Regions from separate parts of the Actinoplanes sp. NPDC048967 genome, predicted to be linked through region 1. Evidence: riboswitches for the same ligand, from Rfam matches in the RefSeq annotation. Region 1 holds a riboswitch; the other holds the start of a gene.
The links. Region 1 has a riboswitch for thiamine pyrophosphate ahead of AB0C12_RS17025 (ECF transporter S component). Riboswitches for the same ligand answer to the same signal wherever they lie in the genome.

Region 1 (9,044 bases):
CACGAGGTGGGTGAAGGCCAGCACCGGCGCCGGGGACAAAGACGCCAGCCAGTGCTCGGCAGCGACCGTGTCGGGATGCCCCAGGCTGACCCCGCGCACCGGCAGGTCAGCCAGAGCCGGGGCGGCCGCCGCCGGGGTGGCGGCGGCCGCGGTCCGGTCGGTCATCACCGGGGCAGGACCCAGATCGGGTTGGTGTAGAACCACAGGTCGCCCCACGGGTCGGCGTCGCCGAGCACGTCGAGCTTCGGGCCCGCCGGGTCCACCTCGGCGCCCATCAGGCCCGGTTGGGTGCGCTTGCCGTCCGTGCCGCGCAGCCGCAGGTAGAACGGCTTGTCCAGGCGGCCCAGCCGGTACGTCACCGACAGCGTGCGGGCACCCGGCGTCACCTCGTACGACTTGACGACCCTGGTGTCCGGAGCGGTGAAGGTGTCCCGGGCGGCAACCGGGCCGGTCACCGAGCCGACGATCACGTCCACCCGGGACAGCACCGGGACGAACTGCGCCCAGTTCGGCCCGTCCTGGAGGTCGATCTCCAGGGTCAGCTCGGTGGCTGTGCCCCGCTTGACGTGCAGGACACCGCCCAGCGGCGTACCGGTGGCGGCCCGGCGGTCGCCCGCCACCCGGACCCGCGCGTCCAGGCTCTTGATCAGGCGGCCGTGGTCGACCCACACCCGCCCGGCCCGCAGGCCGTCCATGACGGCCCGGTAGGAGAACGACGTCGAGCCGACGTTGGTGCGGCCGTAGAAGCCGGGCCAGAAGTCGCCGGCGGTGGTGTTCACCTTGCCGGTGTACACCGGGTCGTTGTAGCGGCCGTTGGCCTCGAAGTCGCTGTCCGGGCCGCGGTCGGACTGGTCCAGGTAGTTGACGTGGCTGTCCGAGTTGACCGTCACCCACCAGGCCCGGCCCTCGGCCAGCAGGCTGTCCCAGAGCCCGCCGACGGTGGCGGTCATCCAGTCGAAGCCGCCCCAGGTCCGGTAGGTCTCCGGCGGGTAGCCCTGGTACGACGCGGCCGACGGGTTGTTGTCGTAGAGGCCGCGCGCGCCGCCGCGGCCGTTCGGGGCCGGGATGCCGGCGGCCTGGTGGCCGGGGGCGCCCTCCATGCCGATGGCGACGGTCGGGTCGGCGTCACGCCAGTTGCGGATCTCGTGCGGTGAGTCGATGCCGCGCCGCGACGGGTGATTGGCCAGGAACAGCGCACCCTCGACCTTGCGGGCCCGGACCTGCTCACCGAGGAATCTGATGCCGGCGATCGCGGCGGCCTCGTTCTGCTCGGTGGTGTTGGTGGCCGGCAGTTGCGACCCGTCGAAGGTCTGCTCGAACTGCTTGAGCACGCCGACCTCGTTGCGGCCCGGGTGCACGAAGACCGTGGCGTGCTCGGCGGCCGGGATGTTCCACTCCAGACCCTGGAAGGTCAGCAGGTCGGGGAGTTCCTCGCGGGTCTTGCGGATGTCCGGGTTGACCTTCTCCACGCCGATCTTGGCGTGCGCGTTGCTGCCGTGGTCGGTGATGACGACCCAGTCGAGGCCGAACGCGCGGCCGTGCCCGGCCTGGTCGATGACCCGGTACTGGCCGTCGGAGCTGTGCTGGGTATGGATGTGGTGGTCACCCGCGAGCCAGCGGAACCCGCCCTTGGCGGTGCCGCCGCCGGCCGGGCCGTGCGAGTGTGGCAGCCCGGCGGCCGCGGCGGCCGACGGCGTGGCGAGCACCGACGCGGCCGCGCCGGCCCCGAGCAGGCCGGCGCTGCGCAGAAAACCGCGGCGGGAGACGTCCGCGGGCGACAGCTCGCTGTCCGGGACGCTCAGATCAAGGGCCGGGGGTACGTCGGCAGCACCGCCGGCGTCGTGTGAGTGGTCGTGATCGTGGTGGTGATGGCCGTGACCCATGTCCCATGGCTCCCGAAGATCGACAAGGATGACCTGGCCAATCTCGCGGCCGCACCGCAACGCCGGATGGCGCCGGGGTGACCGGTGCGCGAACACGGGAGGGTTTCATGCGCAGCCGCGCATCAAAAGGCGCGGGTGGGACGAGCTACCGGTGCCGGACGATGGAGCCCGCCATCATGTCGTGCAGCGTGCGCGCGTCCGCCCGGAAGACCATGAGGGCGTCCGCGATGCCGAAGAGGCCGAGCGTGAGCATGTTGGGGATCCAGAACAGCAGCCCCTCGATGAGGAACTCGCGCAGGAACATCCGGCCCCAGCCGAACGCCTCGCCCGTGGTGGCGTCGGCGACCACGTGACCCAGCAGCTGCTTGCCGGGGGTCTGCCCGTCGCTCCAGGTGATCATCGACCAGATCAGCCAGCCGATCCCGAAGGTCACCACCATCAGCAGGACGTCCAGGACCGCCGCCCCGAGCCGGCCGCCGGCGCTGACCGTCGCGGACGCGGGCCGGGGCCAGGCCACGGCCGGTCCGGGCGCATAGACGGCCGGAGCGTGCTGGACCGGGGGAGCGTAGGGCTGCACGGCCCGGCCGGGTGGCGGGTAGTGGGTCGCGGCCGGTGCGTGCGGAGCCCGGAGATACGGATCGGTCATGGGTCCACAGCACCCTTCATCGACTACACAGCGTGGCGCCCGTGACGCTACGCGGCATCATCGCGCGGGAACAGTCAGTGGTCACCCGGCTGCGGTAGGTCACCCGGGCGGACTCGGCTACCGTGGCGGCGGCGCGTCCCGACGTTCAGCCGATGATCGGCCGGAACAGTCCGACCAGGACGCTGGTGGTCAGGGCGGCGGCGGACACCAGCATCGCGCCGGCCATCAGGGCGGCGTCGGCCCGGCCGAAGGTCTGCCGGCGGGCGTACGTCCTGGGCGTGCCCGCGTCGAAGCCCCGCGCGTCCATCGCCACCGCCAGCCGCCCGCCCCGCCGCAGGGCCCCCACCAGCAGCGCGAACGCCGTCGAGACGAACAGCCGCAGCTTGGCCACGGGGTTGCGCCCGGCGTCGATGCCGCGCGCCCGGCGGGCCAGGCTCAGCATCTGCCACTCCTCGCCCAGCAGCGGCACCAGCCGGAACGCGGCCAGCGCGCCGATCGCGAACCGGGCCGGCGCCCGTACGTTCTGCACCAGGGCGTCGGCGAGGTCGGTGGGGTCGGTGGTGGCGAACACGATGATGCCCGGCAGGGCGATCGCGAAGACCCGCAACACCATGCCCAGCGCGGTGACCAGCACCCCGGTGGTCACCGCGAACGGCCCGAGCGTGGCCACGGTGGCCCCGGTGCGCTCGGCCGCGAACAGCACCAAGGTGATCACGATGCCGCCGGCGGCGAGCACCAGCGGCCAGGCCCGCCGGAACAGGGTGCCGTAGCGCATCCCGAACAGCGGCAGCACCGCCAGCTCGACGGCCAGGGCGATGGTCGGGGTCAGTGGGTCCAGGGTGGCGATCAGCGGGGCGCTGAACAGCAGGGCGGCGGCGAGCTTGGCGACCGGGTTGCGCCGGGCGAGCGGTGCGGTGCTGGCCTCGAAGGTCGGCAGGGTGAGCGTCATACGGCCCGTTCCAGGCGGTGGACGGAGCCGGCCAGGGCCGCCACGAAGTCGTCGTCGTGGGTGACCGCGACGATGCCGTGGCCGTTGTCGCGCAGCCGGGCCAGCAGGTCGACCAGCTCGATCCAGGTGCGCCGGTCCTGGCCGAACGTGGGCTCATCCAGCACCAGCAGCCGCGGCGCGGTGGCCAGGGCCGTCGCGACGCTCAGCCGCCGGGCCTCCCCACCGGAGAGCGTGTACGGGTTCGCGCCCGCCAGCTTCTCCAACCGCAGCCGTTGCAGCAGGTCGTCGACGACCCGGCCGACCTCGGCCGCCGGGCGCCCGATCCGGCGCGGGCCCAGCGCCAGCTCGTCGGCGACCCGGTGGGTGACGAACTGGTGTTCCGGGTCCTGGAAGACCGAGCCGATCCTCGTGGTCAGCTCGGCGGCCCGCCACCGGTGCGGCGCCCCGCCCGGTACGGCGTCGATCGTGCCCGACGTGGGCTTCAGCAGCCCGCCGAGCAGCAACGCCAGGGTGGACTTGCCGGCGCCGTTGGGGCCGGTCACCGCCAGCACCTCGCCCTCGTGGACGGTCAGCCTGGTGGGCGCGAGGCGGTTGCGCAGGGTGACGGCTTCGGCGCGTACCAGCGGGGCACCCGGACCGGAGACGGCCCGGCGGGGGGCGACCGGGTGACCCGGCACCCAGACCCCCTCCTCCGCCAGCCGGTCGCCGTGCGCGGCGAACACCTCGTCCGGCGGGCCGTCGGCGCGGACCCCGCCGCCCGGTTCCAGCACGATCACCCGGTCGACGAGCGGGAGCGCCTCCGCGACCCGGTGCTCGACGATGATCAGCGTGGTGTCGTCGCCCAGCGCGCGGGCGACCGCGGCCCGGATCAGCGCCGCCCCGGCCGGGTCGAGGTTGGCGGTCGGCTCGTCGAGCAGCAGCAGGCCCGGGCGCAGCGCGAGGGTGCCGGCCAGCGCCAGCCGTTGCTGCTCACCGCCGGACAACGCCGCGGTCGGCCGGTCCCGGCCGTAGCCGAAGCCGACCCGGTCCAGCGCCTCGTCGACGCGCGGCCAGATCTCGCCGGCCGGTACGCCCCGGTTCTCCAGCCCGAAAGCCACGTCGTCGCCGCTGCGGGACATGACCAGCTGGGTCTGCGGGTCCTGGAAGACGATGCCGACCCGCTCGCGGGCCTTGCGCGGGTCCAGCCCGTCGATCTCGACCGTGCCCTCGGACTCGCCGGAGTCCTCGGGCAGCAGCCCGGCCAGCGCGGCCAGCAGCGTGGACTTGCCGGCTCCGGACGGCCCGAGCAGCAGCACCCGCTCGCCGTGGGCGACACGCAGGTCGACCCCGCGCACCGCCCACGCCCTACGACCGGCGTGCCGCCACCCGAACCCCCGAAGGACCAGCTCACCCATGGCTATGCCCCCTTTGTCATGCCCTCATGGCCCTCGCGGTCCCGGCCGTCGTCTGCCGCCGGCCGGCGACGCTCGGTGCAATCGGTCATGACTAGACGGCGGCGCGTTCGCGGCCGGAGGCGAAGCGGTCCAGCACGCCGGTCTGGGCCAGCGCCCGGACCAGCAGGATGCTGCCCAGACCGGCCACCAGGACGGCGCTGACCGCGGTGATCGCGATGTACGGCAGCCGCAACGTCGCCCACGACGTCCCGCCGTACCAGACGAAAGCGTCGTAGACGGACGCGGCGATCCCCGCTGCGGCCGCCGCCAGCGCCGCTACCGGCAGGTTCCACACCCGGTACGCGAACGCGGCGAAGACCAGCTCGGCCGCGGCCGCCTCGATCGGTCCCTGCAGCACCAGCGTCCAGCCCCAGCTGGTGCCGAGCGCGACGGACACCAGGGCGGCCAGGGTCAGCGTGTAGAACGCGGCGCCCGGCTTGCGGATGACCAGGGCGCCCAGGACGGCCGGCACCAGCCAGACGCCGTACAGGATGGCCCGGCCGGGCAGCGGGATGGCGTCCGCCGGGCCGTTCCAGAGCAGGCCCCAGGCCCAGAAGATGACCCCGAACGCGACCGCGATGATCGAGGCGATGACGATGTCGATGGTGCGCCAACGGTGCTGCATGTGATGTGCCTCCCAGCTCGTACCGGGAGGAGACGCGACGCCGTGGCCGGGGACGTCTCCCGGACACGGCGCGGCTGGAGAATGACCGAGCTCCCTGCGCTGGCATTACCCAGATCAGGTTCGAGGGTCTGCGGTGTCACCCGCACTCTCAGCGCTGTGCGCTCCCCTGTCGGATTGCATGTTCGTCGTGGTGCTTGTGTTTCGATGAACGCTAACACCGTACGGCTGTACGGGACAGCGTAGGAGGCGTCACATGCAGATCAAGGCCAGAGGTCTCACCTTCGACGTGTACGAGGGCGGCCCGGCCGACGGTGCACCGGTGCTCCTCCTGCACGGTTTCCCGCAGGACCATCGCGAGTTCGACCTGATCCTGCCCCGGCTGCACGCGGCCGGGCTGCGCACGTACGCCCTCGATCAGCGCGGCTATTCACCCGGCGCGCGCCCCGCCGCGGTCGCCGATTACCGCCTCGACCAGCCGACCGCCGACGCGGTCGCGGTCCTGGACGAGCTCGGGATCGGTGCAGCGCACGTCATCGGCCACGACTGGGGTGCGCAGGTGGGCTGGCTGCTCGCCGACCGGCACCCCGACCGGGTCAGCACCCTGACCGCGGTGTCGGTGCCGCACCCGCGCGGGCTCGGTATCGCCCTGCACAACCAGCCGTCGCAGAAGCTGCGCTTCGCCTACATGGGGGTGTTCCGGTCGCGGGCCGCGGAGCGGCTGCTGCTCGGGGCCGGCGGTACGGCACTGCGTCAGATGATGCGCCCGATCGGGGCCCGGGCCGGCCTCTACGCCACGGCCATGCGCGAGCCGGGCCGGCTCACCGGCGCGCTGAACTGGTACCGCGCCCTGTCCAGCGGGCAGCTCGCCAAGGTCGGCAAGGTCACCGTGCCGACCACGTACGTGTGGAGTGACGGCGATCCGGTCGTCGGCAAACCGGCCGCGCTGGCCACCGCGACCTGGGTGGCGGCCGACTACCGGATGGTGACGTTGCGCGGCATCGGCCACTGGATCCCGGAGGAGGCGCCGCGCGCGCTGGCGGACGTGGCGCTGGCCCGCATCGGAGTTTGACGCCGTTCACGTTCGGGCAACCATCCGTCCACCGAGAAGGAGGTTCGATGGCCGCCGAGAAGCGACGGAGCAAGCACGAGACCGAGAAGCAGCGGTGGGACCGTAACTTCGCCGACCTGCTGCAGGAGCTGCGCGTGGCCCAGACGGGCGTGCAGATCCTCTTCGCGTTCCTGCTGACTCTGCCCTTCAGCAACGGCTTCCCGAAGACGACGGACTTCCAGAAGGACACCTACATCGTCGCGCTGCTGGCCGCCGCGGCCGCCACCGCGATGATCATCTCGCCGGTGGCGTTCCACCGGGCGCTGTTCCGCCAGGGCCGCAAGCCCGAGCTGGTCCGCTACGCGCACAAGATGGCCACCGGTGGCCTGGCGTTCATGCTGATCTCGATGGTCAGCAGCGTGCTGCTGATCACCGACTACCTGACCAACATCTGGGTCGCGCTGATCCTGACCGGCATCGCCGCGCTGTTCTTCCTGACCTTCTGGGCCGCCGTCCCGTGGACCCGCCGCAACTGGGTCGACGATGACGACGAGGAGGACGACGAGGAGTTCGCCGAGGACGCGGCCGAGCCTAGCGAGGCTTCGCGGGCTTGAGCCCGAGGTCCTTGAGCTCGAGTGCGGCCAGCGCCTGCACCGCGGCGGCGTCGCCGTTGCGCCAGGACTGGGCGATGTCCGGGCCGAGCTTGGCCAGCTCGTTCAGCGGCCGGCTGGCCAGGGCCCGCAACGCCAGCAGGTCCTGACCGGCCGGCTCGGTGCGCACCTGGGCGGCCACCGCGGCCCGGCGCATCCAGCGCAGCCGCTTCGGCAGCCACAGGAAGAGCACCAGCGCCAGCGGGACCGCGACGATCAGCAACGCCATCGTCAGCGCCAGATTGTCGACGACCTCCCGCTGCTGGCGGCCGGCCTCGGCGATCGACTTCGCGGCGTCGGCGGCACTGTTGAACGGCGCGGTGAGGTCGTCGCCGACCAGCGGCACCCGGCCCACCTTGCCGCCGATATCGCCGAGGTTGCCGGCGATCCCGGTGCCCGCCTCCTGCAGTTTCTGGCCCGGCACACCGAGTTTCTCGACCATGTCGTTGACCCAGAGACCGGCCCGGATCCAGGCGTAGACCCAGAACACGACCAGGAGATCGGTCAGCAGCTGGCGGACGGCGGTGGGCAGCCGGTCGGCGTACATCTTCACGCGCGACAGCGTCCCACGCGCGGGCTAGGAACGCTTCGCCGCGCAGTCCGGGCAGGTACCGAAGATTTCCATGGTGTGCGAGACGTCGACGAAGCCGTGCCGGCCGGCGACCTTGTCCGCCCAGGTCTCCACCGCCGGGCCCTCCACCTCGACGGCCCGCCCACAGGACCGGCAGACCAGATGGTGGTGGTGGCCCTGGCTGCACCGGCGGTAGAGGTGCTCGCCGCCGGGCGGGCGCATCACGTCGATCTCGCCGGCGTCGGCCAGACCCTGCAGCGTGCGGTAGACCGTGGTCAGGCCGACCCGTTCACCCCGCTCACGCAGGATGGCGTGCAGCTCCTGGGCGCTGTTGAAGCCCTCGGCATCGGCGAGAACGGCGCTGACCGCACTGCGCTGCTTGGTGTTCCGGACAACAACGCTGTCCTCGGTCATGAGCCCTCCCTCGCATGGCTGACGGCATCGGCGACGATGTGAGCGACGTGTTCGTCCACGAGTGAGTATGCGATCTCGCGGCCCCGCCGTGCACCCCGCACCACGCCGGCGCCCCGCAACACCCGTAGGTGCTGCGAGACCAGCGGCTGCGGCGCGCCCAGCTTCTCCACCAGCTCGTGCACGCAGCGTTCGCCGGCGCCGAGCTCCGCGACGATCGCCACCCGGATCGGCGCCGACAGCGCGCGCAGCAGCTCACCGGCCGCCTCGTACGCCTCGTAGCCGCTCGTCGGCACAGGTGCCACGTTACTGCTCATCGGGCCTCCGCCTGCAGCACGACCTCGGGTGGTTCCAGCTGGGCCGTGGCGTGCGGCCGGCCCGGGGCCGACCGGCGGCGCAACACCCGCCAGGTCCCGGCGCCGACGGTCACGGCGACAAAAGCGGCGATGGCCAGGATGACGATCGTGGCGCCCGGCGCGGTGTCCACCTCGCCGGCCAGCCAGACCCCGGCGGCGGCCGAGCCCACCCCGATCACCATGGCCGCGGCCATCGTGCTGCGGAACCCGCGGGTGACCTGCTGGGCCGCCGCGACCGGCACCACCATCAGCGCGCTGACCAGCAACAGGCCGACGGTGCGCATGGCGATCGTGACGGTCACCGCGGTGGTCACGGCCATCAGCAGATTGAGCGTACGCACGGGCAGCCCGGACACCCGGGCGTACTCCTCGTCGTTGCAGACCGCGAACAGCGCCTGGCGCAGCCCCAGCATCGCCACCAGCACCGCGACGCCGAGAACCGCGATGACGATCAGGTCCTGCCGCGACGTGG
Region 2 (9,044 bases), on a different contig from region 1:
TAGCAGCCGGCCGTGTTCGGCAGAATGCGCAGGCCCAGCCGGTCGAGCATCGGCAGCAGGCCCGGGCCCGCGGCGTCGACCCGGCGCAGCGCGACGGTGACCAGCTCGGTGCCCGAGGCGACGATCGCCGCCTCGAGCGCGGCGAGGCTCTCCGCGCCGCCGGTGCCCAGGATCAGCCGGGATTCGCCGAACATCTCAGCCTCCCTGCGCCGCGGTGAGGACCTCGACCCGGTCGCCGTCCCGCAGCCGCGCGACCGGCCACGACGACCGCGGCACGACCTCGCCGTTCACGGCGACCGCGACACCGCGACGAGCCGTGGTCAGCTGCTCGACCAGCCCTTCGACGCTGACCACATCGACGTCGCGGGCGGCGCCGTTGACGATGACCTTCATCCGAACCTCCCCGGTGCGAACGCGTCCAGCAGTGGCGCCGACTTCCCGGTCGCCACCAGCTCGGCGATCAGATCGGCGGTGACCGGGGCGAGCAGCACCCCGTTGCGGTGGTGCCCGGCGGCGACGACCACACCGGGCTGGTACGCACCGAGCAGCGGCGCGTTGTCGGGGGTGGCCGGCCGGTGCCGGACGAGCGTCTCGACCAGCTCGCACTCCCCCAGGTCGGGCACGAGATCGGTGGCGGCGCGCAGCAGGTCGAGCACCTGCCCGGCGGTCACCGTGGCATCCACCCGTTCCTCCTGGGTGGCGCCGACGACCACCTCACCGTCGGCGCGCGGGACGAGGTAGACGTGCCGCCCGTCGGCCCAGCCGCTGACCACGTGGCGCAGCAGTCCCGGCTCGCCGCGCAGCCGCAGCACCAGGCCCTTCACCGGTCGCACAGGCAGGCCGGTCAGTGCCGCCGTACCGGATCCCGCCGCGACCACCACCGGCCTCGCGGCCGGGAGATCCGCCACTCGTTCGCCCACGATCGCCGGGCCGAGGGCGGCCCGCAACGCTGCGACAACCCGCCGCGGATCGACCTGCCGGTCGTCGGGAGCGTGGGCACCGCCGCGCAGCCGTGGTGACAGCGCCGGCTCCAGCTCACGGACAGCGCTGGGCAGCAGCGGGCTCACCCCGAGGCCGTGCTCTCGGCGGTACTCCCACAGCCGGCGCGCCTCGGCGAGGTCGTCCGCGGTGAGGGCGACGCTCAGGGTGCCGACCGTGTCGTAGCCGACGTCGATGCCGGTCTCGCGCCGCAGCTCAGCGGCGAAGTCTGGCCACCGGGCGGCGGAGTCGACCATGAGCTCGGTCAGCGCTTCCTGACCGAATCCCGCCTCGCCGGCCGGCGCCAGCATGCCCGCGGCCGCGTACCAGGCGCCGTCGTCGCCGCCGCTGTCGTGGACGGTCACCGACAGCCCGCGCTGCGCGCAGCGCCATGCGATCGAAAGCCCGATGATGCCGCCGCCGATCACCACGACGTCGGTGCTGCTCATGCCAGCGCCCGCAGCAGATCCTCGGTCGCCCGGCCCGGATCCGCCGCGGCGGCAACGGCGCCGACCACCGCGACCGCGGCTGCTCCGGCGCCGACCAGCGACCGCGCATTGCCGGCGGTCACTCCCCCGATGGCGACGATCGGTGTGTCCGGTACGGCCGCGGCAACCCTGCCCACCGCGGCCGGCCCGAGCGGAGCCGGCAGTCCGGTCTTGGTGGTGGTGGCGAAGGCCGGACCGACACCGAGATACGACGCGCCGGCCCGCCGTGCTGCCCGGGCCGCGTCAACGTCCCGGCAGGTCGCGCCGAGCACGCCCACCGGCCCGAGCACCTTGCGGGCCACGGCGACCGGCAGATCGGCGGCGCCCACGTGCCCACCGTCCGCGCCGACCGCCAGGGCCACGTGCAACCGGTCATTGACCAGGCACAGCACGCCGTGCGGGCGGCACAGCTCCAGGACGGCGTCGGCCAGGTCGTAAGCGTCCCGGTCGCTGACGTCGTCCTCGACCCGGACCTGGATCGCCAGGCGCCGGCACGCGTCCAGCCGCCGGGCGGCAGCAATGGCGGCGGCCACCACAGTCAGCGGCTGCCGCCCGCGGCGGGCGTCCGTGATGATGTGCAGATGCGGAAAGGCAGGGCCCACAACACACTCCTCCCTGCGCCGGCATTACCCGGATCAGGTTCGACGGTCGGGGGCAGCGACAGCCCCCCTCTCAGCCCGGTGCACCGGGCTCCCGTGGGGTTGGTTCCGAGCAGACGGTAACCCGCGTCCCGCCGCCCGTAAACCCCCGGAGTGCTCCACTGTGGGTGGTCGCGTCCTGGCTCAGCGCCCGCACGCTGCGGGAACGGGCGCCGGAAATTCCATCCGCTAGCGGACGTCCCAGACCGGCTCCGGGGTCTCCACGACCTCGCCGTCGCCCTGGAAAAGGATGAAACGGTCGAAGCCGCGAGTGAACCAGCGGTCGTGGGTCACCGCGATCACCGTGCCCTCGAACGCCTGCAGCCCCTCCTCCAGCGCCTCGGCCGAAGCCAGGTCCAGGTTGTCCGTGGGCTCGTCGAGCAGCAGCACGGTCGCGCCGGACAGCTCCAGCAGCAGCACCAGGAACCGCGCCTGCTGCCCGCCGGAGAGCGTGCCGAAGAGCTGATCACCCTGGGCCGCCAGCTCGTAGCGGTTCAGGGCTTTCATGGCCCCCGCCCGGTCCATTCCGGAGCGGTGGTCGTCACCCCGCCAAAGGATCTCGACGAGAGTACGTTTCAGCAGCTCCGGCCGGTCATGCGTCTGCGAGAAGTGACCGGGGCGGACCCGGGCGCCGAGCCTTGCGACACCGTTGTGCGCCACGTGGGCCAGCGGCGCCCCGTCGACCGGCTTGTTGTCCACGTCGGGGGTGGTGCCGCCGGCCGCGAGCAGCCGCAGGAAGTGCGACTTGCCCGTACCGTTGGCGCCCAGCACCGCGACCCGGTCGCCGTACCAGATCTCCAGGTCGAACGGGAAGGTCAGATTCTCCAGCTCGAGTCCGGTGCACATCACCGCGCGCTTACCCGTACGCCCGCCGCGCAGGTTCATCCGCAGCGACTGCTCCTTGGGCGGCAACGGCGGCGGACCGGCCTCCTCGAATTTGCGCAACCGCGTCTGCGCCGCCTGATACCGCGACGCCAGCCCGTCGTTGTACGCCGCTTTGTTCTTCAGCGTGAAGACCAGCTCGCGCAGCTTCTCGTGCTCCTCGTCCCAGCGCCGGCGCAGTTCCAGCAACCGTTCGTGGCGGTCGGAACGGGCCTCGTGCCAGGAAGCGAAGCCACCCGGATGCGTCCACGCGCTGCCACCCTCGACGGCCACCACCCGGCTCGCCGTCTGGGCCAGCAGCTCCCGGTCGTGCGAGACGTAGAGCACCGACTTCGACGACTCCTTGAGCCGCGCCTCGAGCCAGCGCTTGCCGGGCACGTCGAGGAAGTTGTCCGGCTCGTCGAGCAGCAGCACCTCGTCGCTGCCGCGCAGCAGCAGGTCGAGCGCGAAGCGTTTCTGCTGGCCGCCGGAGAGGGTGCGCACCGGCCGGTGCCGGACCTCCTCCCACGGCTTGCCCAGGATGGCCACGGCCACGACGTCGAAGAGCACCTCGGCGTCGTAGCCACCGGCCTCGCCCCAACCGGCGATCGCGTTGGCGTAGGCCAGCTGCGCCTTCTCGGCGTCGGGGTTGGTCTCCAGCGCGGACTGGGCCGCGGCCAGGACCGCGCCGGCGGCCCGCAGCGGCGGCGCGACCAGCGACAGAGCCAGGTCGTCAAGGGTACGGTCGTCGCCGATCATCCCGATGAACTGGCGCATCACCCCGAGCCCGCCGGCCCGCGCGATGGTGCCGATCGGGGTGGACGTGTCCCCGGCGACCATCCGCAACAGCGTCGTCTTGCCGGCCCCGTTCGGCCCGACGAGCGCCACCTTCGCACCCTCGCCGACCCGGAACGACACGTCGGAGAAGAGCTCCCGGCCATCCGGCAGCACGAATCCGACCCCTGACACGTCTACGTAACCCACGTGGGCATCCTCCCCGACGACCCGCCGGTGGTCAGCCGGTTTTTCCGGTCACCCGCAGCACCCGGAAGCCGCGCTGGCTGGCCGTACGCGTCACTTCCCAGCCCAGCGACACGAGCCAGGTGTGCAGCGAATCACCACCGAGGTTGCGGTTGATCACCAGCCAGGCGACTCCGCCGGGCGTGAGCCGGGGCAGCCAGCGTTCCATCAGCGCGCGCAGCTCGGCCTTGCCGACGTGGGTGGGCGGGTTGCTCCAGATCTGCGCGAAGGTGACGTCGTCCGGCACCTCGTCGGGGGCGGCGACCCGCACCCGGCCGGCCAGCCCGAGGGCGGCGGCGTTCTCCGCGGTCAGCTCCCGGGCCCGGGCGTTGACGTCGATCGCGTAGACCGTGGTTTCCGGCGCCTCGCTGGCGAGCACACAGGCAATCGGACCGTAGCCGCAGCCGAGGTCAAGCAGGGTGCCAGTGGTCGCGGCCGTGGGCAGGTCGCCCTTGCGCAGCAGTACGGCGGTCCCCGGGTCGAGCCGCCCGGCGGAGAACACCCCGCCCGCGACAACCAGGTCGTAGGCCCGGCCGGCGGCGGTGAACTCGATGCGGCTCCGCTTGGCGGGCGCGGCGGGCTCCGCGCTGAAGTAATGGTCGGCGGTCACACCACCCATCCTCCCCCAATACCCACGACCGCAACGACGGGAGGCCACCGGAGGGTGCCGCACACGCTGTGCGTCCATCGATCAGGGTGCCCTCCTACCGTGGCCTGCATGCCTGGCGATCCGCACCCCCGCTCCGCCCACCGCGCCGGCCCGGCGGGCGGACTCGCGTCGCTGACCCCGCAGGGCCTGGTGCGCCAGGCGCAGGCGGGACACGCCCGGGCCCGGCAGGCGATCATCCGCCAGGCCATGGCCCGCCAGACCCGCGGCCGCCGAGCCGCCGACCGGCACGCCCACACCCCGGCCAGGACAGCCACCGTCACCGCCCCTGGCGAGCACGCCGACCTGCACCATCCGGACCCGCACCACCGGGACCTCCACCACCCGGACCTGCCGTCCTCAGCCCGGCATTGCCCGGACTTGCACCACCCGGACCTGCACCACCCGGACCTGCCGTCCTCAGCCCGGCATTGCCCGGACCCGCACCACCCGGACCTCCACCACCCGGACCTGCACCACCCGGGCCGGCAGCCCTCCGCCCGGCATCGCCCGGACCCGCGGCACTCGGAGCCGCGGCACTCCGGACGTGAGACCGCAGGACTTCGGACGGTCCGGTTGCGACCGGTCGGGTTGCAGACCGTTGTGCGGTTGGCCGCCGAGTTCCAGGCCGCCCAGGTCCGAGCGGCCCGGCTACCGGCAGCCCGCATCCCGGGGCCCCGGATCGCGGGACGCCAGATGCCTGGGCGCCGGACCTCAGGGCGCTGGCTTTCCGGAGGCCGATCGCTGGGCACCCGGCCCCCGGCGGACGACCTGCCACCGGCCGAGTCTCCGGCCGTGGAGTGGCTGGGATCGGACCCCGTGGTCACCGACCGGCCCGCGACAGCGCAGCACGGGCAGCATCGCAGCGGCCAGTGGCCGGCCCCCGCCGCCCATCAGCGGCACACGCCGCAGCGCCGGGCACCCCGGGAACCACAGCAGGCTCTGCAGACACTGTTGCGCGGGCTCGCCGCGCTGATCGTCCTGGCGATCGTCGGACTGAGCGCGTTCTTCATCATCGCCGAGCAGCGCCGCGGTGACGGGCGGGAATCCGCCGCCACCCCCGGCTCCGAGCCGGGCATCGCCTCCCGGGCCGTCGACGCCGAGCCGCTGACCCAGCACGAGGTGTTCCCGGAGCCCGCGGTCCGGCTCGCCACCGGTGACACGGGTTACCGGGTGGACCTCACCCACAGCGACAGCGTGTGCCGGACCGCCACCACGGGTGACCTCGGCGCGCTCCTCGACGACTACGGCTGCGAGCACGTCGTCCGGGCCCGGATGCTGGCTCCCTACGGCGGCTACCAGGTCACCGCAGGCGTCTTCAACCTCGCCGACGAGCAGGGCGCCGCGCAGGTCAGCGAGCTGACCGGGACTCTGGTCGAGAACGGCCGGGGCACCTTCGCCATGCTGGGCGGCGCGACCGGCGACCCGCTCGGCGAGCCCCTGGCCCAGGTGGGCTGGCACAGCCGCGGTCACTATCTGCTGTACTGCGTCATCGCCCGGCCCGACGGTCAGCTCGTCACCGACGACGACCCGTACGCGGCCCGGATCACCGCCGAGCTCGTCGAGCGGTACCTGGGCGAGCAGGTCATCGGGAAGCGGACGCTATCCCTCAACCCGTAGCCGGCGGGTGGCGTCGGCGCGGTCCGCGTATTCGGTCTCGTCGGGATAGCCGACCGCGATCAGAGTGAGCCCGTGGGCCGGCGCGACGGTGACCTCGCTGGACCGCTCGCGCAAGGTCAGCAGCTTGGCCGGCCAGCCCGGGTCGCGGCGGCCGTCGCCCACGCTGAGCATCGCCCCGACCAGGCTGCGCACCATCGCCTGGCAGAACGCGTCGGCCTGCACGGTGGCCACGGCGACCCCGTCGGGCTCACGGCGCCACTCCAGCCGGGTGATGGCCCGCACGGTGGTGGCGTGCTCCTTGCGCTTGCAGAACGCCGCGAAGTCGTGCAGTCCGACCAGCCCGGCCGCCGCCTCCTGCAACCGGTCCAGGTCCAGGGGCCGCAGCCACCCGATGGTGTCGTAGCGCCGCAGCGGCTCCGGCCCGAAAACGGTGTCGGCCACCCGGTATTCGTACCGCCGGAAGGTGGCGGAGAACCGGGCGTCGAAAGTCGACGGTACGGGCGTGACGGCCCGCACCCGCGCGTCCGGCGGCATCAGCCCGGCGAGCCGCCGCACCAGCGAATCCGACAACGACTCCCACGCCGCCGTCGGCAGGTCTATGTGGCACACCTGACCGGTCGCGTGCACGCCCGCGTCGGTGCGGCCCGCCACGGTCAGACCCAGGTCGTGATCAGCGCCGACCAGCCGCTCCAGCGCCTCGACGAGCACGCCGGCGACCGTACGCCGGGACGGCTGCACGGCCCAGCCCGAAAACTCGCGGCCGTCGTAGGAGACGTCCAGGCGCAGGCGGGTCGCGTCGGTCATGTGGGGGCAGTCCTCCGCTGATTCGTGGACAAGGAAGCCGTACGGGAAAAAGAAAGCCCGGCACCCACGAAGGGTGCCGGGCCTTTCCTGCCTTGCTGAAGATCAGGCCTTGGCGTCGGCGGGGTCTTCGCCCTCGGCCTGGTCGCCCGGGCCCTCGGCACCCTTGTCGCCGGAAGCGTTCACCGGCGGCTCGGAGTCCTGGTCGGCAGCGGTGTCGGTCTTGGCCGGAGCCTCGTCCTCGCGGGCGAGCGCCTCCACCTTGTCCTGCTGCGCGGCGGCCTTGCGGGCCGCCTTCTTGGCCGGCGCCGTGGTGGCCGCGACCTGCAGCTCCTCGACCAGCTCGATGACGGCCATGGGAGCGGCGTCGCCCTTGCGGATACCGACCTTGGTGATCCGGGTGTAGCCACCCGGGCGGTTGGTGTACCGGGGCGCGATCTGCTCGAACAGCGAGTAGACGACGTCCTTGTCCTTGACGACACCCAGGACCCGGCGGCGGGCGTGCAGGTCGCCGCGCTTGGCCTTGGTGATGAGCTGCTCCGCCAAGGGGCGCAGGCGCTTCGCCTTGGTCTCGGTGGTCTTGATCTTCCCGTGCCGGAAGAGCTCCGTGGCCAGGTTGGCCAGCAGCAGCTTCTCGTGCGCCGGGCTGCCGCCGAGGCGGGGACCCTTGGTGGGCGTGGGCATCTTCTTGCTCCTCGTTGAAATTCCTGCCGGGCGGCTCAGCCGCCCAGCTCACGCGGCAGCCGGGATTAGAGCTGCTCGGTCTCGCGGTAGTCGTCGGTGTCGTAGTCCACGTCGCCGAACGAGTCGACCACGTGCGCGGGGTCGAAGGACGGCGCGCTGTCCTTGAGGCCCAGGCCCATGCCGGCGAGCTTCATCTTGACCTCGTCGATCGACTTCTGACCGAAATTCCTTATATCCAGAAGGTCGGCCTCCGTCCGCCCGATGAGTTCACCGACGGTGTTGATGCCCTCGCGCTTGAGGCAGTTGTACGACCGGACGGTGAGGTCCAGCTCCTCGATCGGCAGCGCCAGATCGGCGGCCAGCTGCGCGTCCTGCGGGGACGGGCCGATGTCGATGCCCTCGGCGGTCTCGTCCAGCTCACGGCAGAGACCGAACAGCTCGACCAGGGTCGAACCGGCGGAAGCCAGCGCGGTACGGGGCGAGATCGACGCCTTCGACTCGACGTCGATGATCAGGCGGTCGAAGTCGGTACGCTGCTCGACCCGGGTCGCCTCGACGCGGTAGGTCACCTTCATGACCGGCGAGTAGATGGAGTCGACCGGGATGCGGCCGATCTCGGCGCCGGCGCTCTTGTTCTGCGCGGCCGTGACGTAGCCACGACCCCGCTCGACGGTGAGCTCCATGTCGAGCCGGCCCTTGCTGTTGAGCGTGGCCAGCTTCAGGTCGGGGTTGTGCACGGAGACGCCGGCCGGGGGCTGGATGTCGCCCGCGGTGACGTCGCCCGGGCCCTGCTTGCGCAGGTACATGCTGACGGGCTCGTCGTGCTCGGAGCTGACGGTGAGCTCCTTGACGTTCATGACGAGCTCGACCACGTCCTCCTTGACACCGGGGATCGTGGTGAACTCGTGCAGCACGCCGTCGATCTTGATGCTGGTGACCGCCGCGCCCGGGATGGACGACAGCAGGGTCCGGCGCAGCGAGTTGCCGAGGGTGTAGCCGAAGCCCGGCTCCAGGGGCTCGATGGTGAACCGGGAGCGGGTCTCGCTGAGCGACTCTTCCGAGAGGCTCGGGCGCTGGCTGATGAGCACGCGTTTCTTCTTTCGTTCGGGGCTTCCGCTATATGAAGCCCGTCCTGTGGTGGTGCAGTCCCGGCACCCTCCGCGGAGGGTGCCGGGACCAGAGCGCTACTTGGAGTAGAGCTCGACGATCAGCTGCTCCTGGACCTGGGTGTCGATCACCTGGCGGGCCGGGAGCGAGTGGATCAGGATCTTCATCTCGCTCGGGATCGGCTCCAGCCACGCCGGCACC

Region 2: another riboswitch for thiamine pyrophosphate. It lies ahead of thiE (thiamine phosphate synthase); the one in region 1 lies ahead of AB0C12_RS17025 (ECF transporter S component).

The regions. Positions count from the first base shown of each region.
Region 1 is NZ_JBEZFL010000003.1:932,323-941,366, reverse strand. It holds gene AB0C12_RS17050 (hypothetical protein) at 1-165, opposite strand, end outside; gene AB0C12_RS17045 (histidinol-phosphatase) at 165-1,883, opposite strand; gene AB0C12_RS17040 (RDD family protein) at 2,029-2,529, opposite strand; gene AB0C12_RS17035 (energy-coupling factor transporter transmembrane component T) at 2,675-3,478, opposite strand; gene AB0C12_RS17030 (ABC transporter ATP-binding protein) at 3,475-4,872, opposite strand; gene AB0C12_RS17025 (ECF transporter S component) at 4,964-5,536, opposite strand; TPP riboswitch at 5,610-5,714, opposite strand; gene AB0C12_RS17020 (alpha/beta fold hydrolase) at 5,790-6,605, shown strand; gene AB0C12_RS17015 (DUF6328 family protein) at 6,653-7,198, shown strand; gene AB0C12_RS17010 (hypothetical protein) at 7,176-7,781, opposite strand; gene AB0C12_RS17005 (Fur family transcriptional regulator) at 7,812-8,219, opposite strand; gene AB0C12_RS17000 (metalloregulator ArsR/SmtB family transcription factor) at 8,216-8,533, opposite strand; gene AB0C12_RS16995 (metal ABC transporter permease) at 8,530-9,044, opposite strand, start outside.
Region 2 is NZ_JBEZFL010000005.1:718,436-727,479, reverse strand. It holds gene AB0C12_RS25285 (thiazole synthase) at 1-194, opposite strand, end outside; gene thiS (sulfur carrier protein ThiS) at 196-393, opposite strand; gene thiO (glycine oxidase ThiO) at 390-1,427, opposite strand; gene thiE (thiamine phosphate synthase) at 1,424-2,068, opposite strand; TPP riboswitch at 2,062-2,173, opposite strand; gene AB0C12_RS25265 (ATP-binding cassette domain-containing protein) at 2,294-3,949, opposite strand; gene AB0C12_RS25260 (methyltransferase) at 3,981-4,595, opposite strand; gene AB0C12_RS25255 (hypothetical protein) at 4,704-6,251, shown strand; gene truA (tRNA pseudouridine(38-40) synthase TruA) at 6,234-7,055, opposite strand; gene rplQ (50S ribosomal protein L17) at 7,158-7,736, opposite strand; gene AB0C12_RS25240 (DNA-directed RNA polymerase subunit alpha) at 7,802-8,824, opposite strand; gene rpsD (30S ribosomal protein S4) at 8,921-9,044, opposite strand, start outside.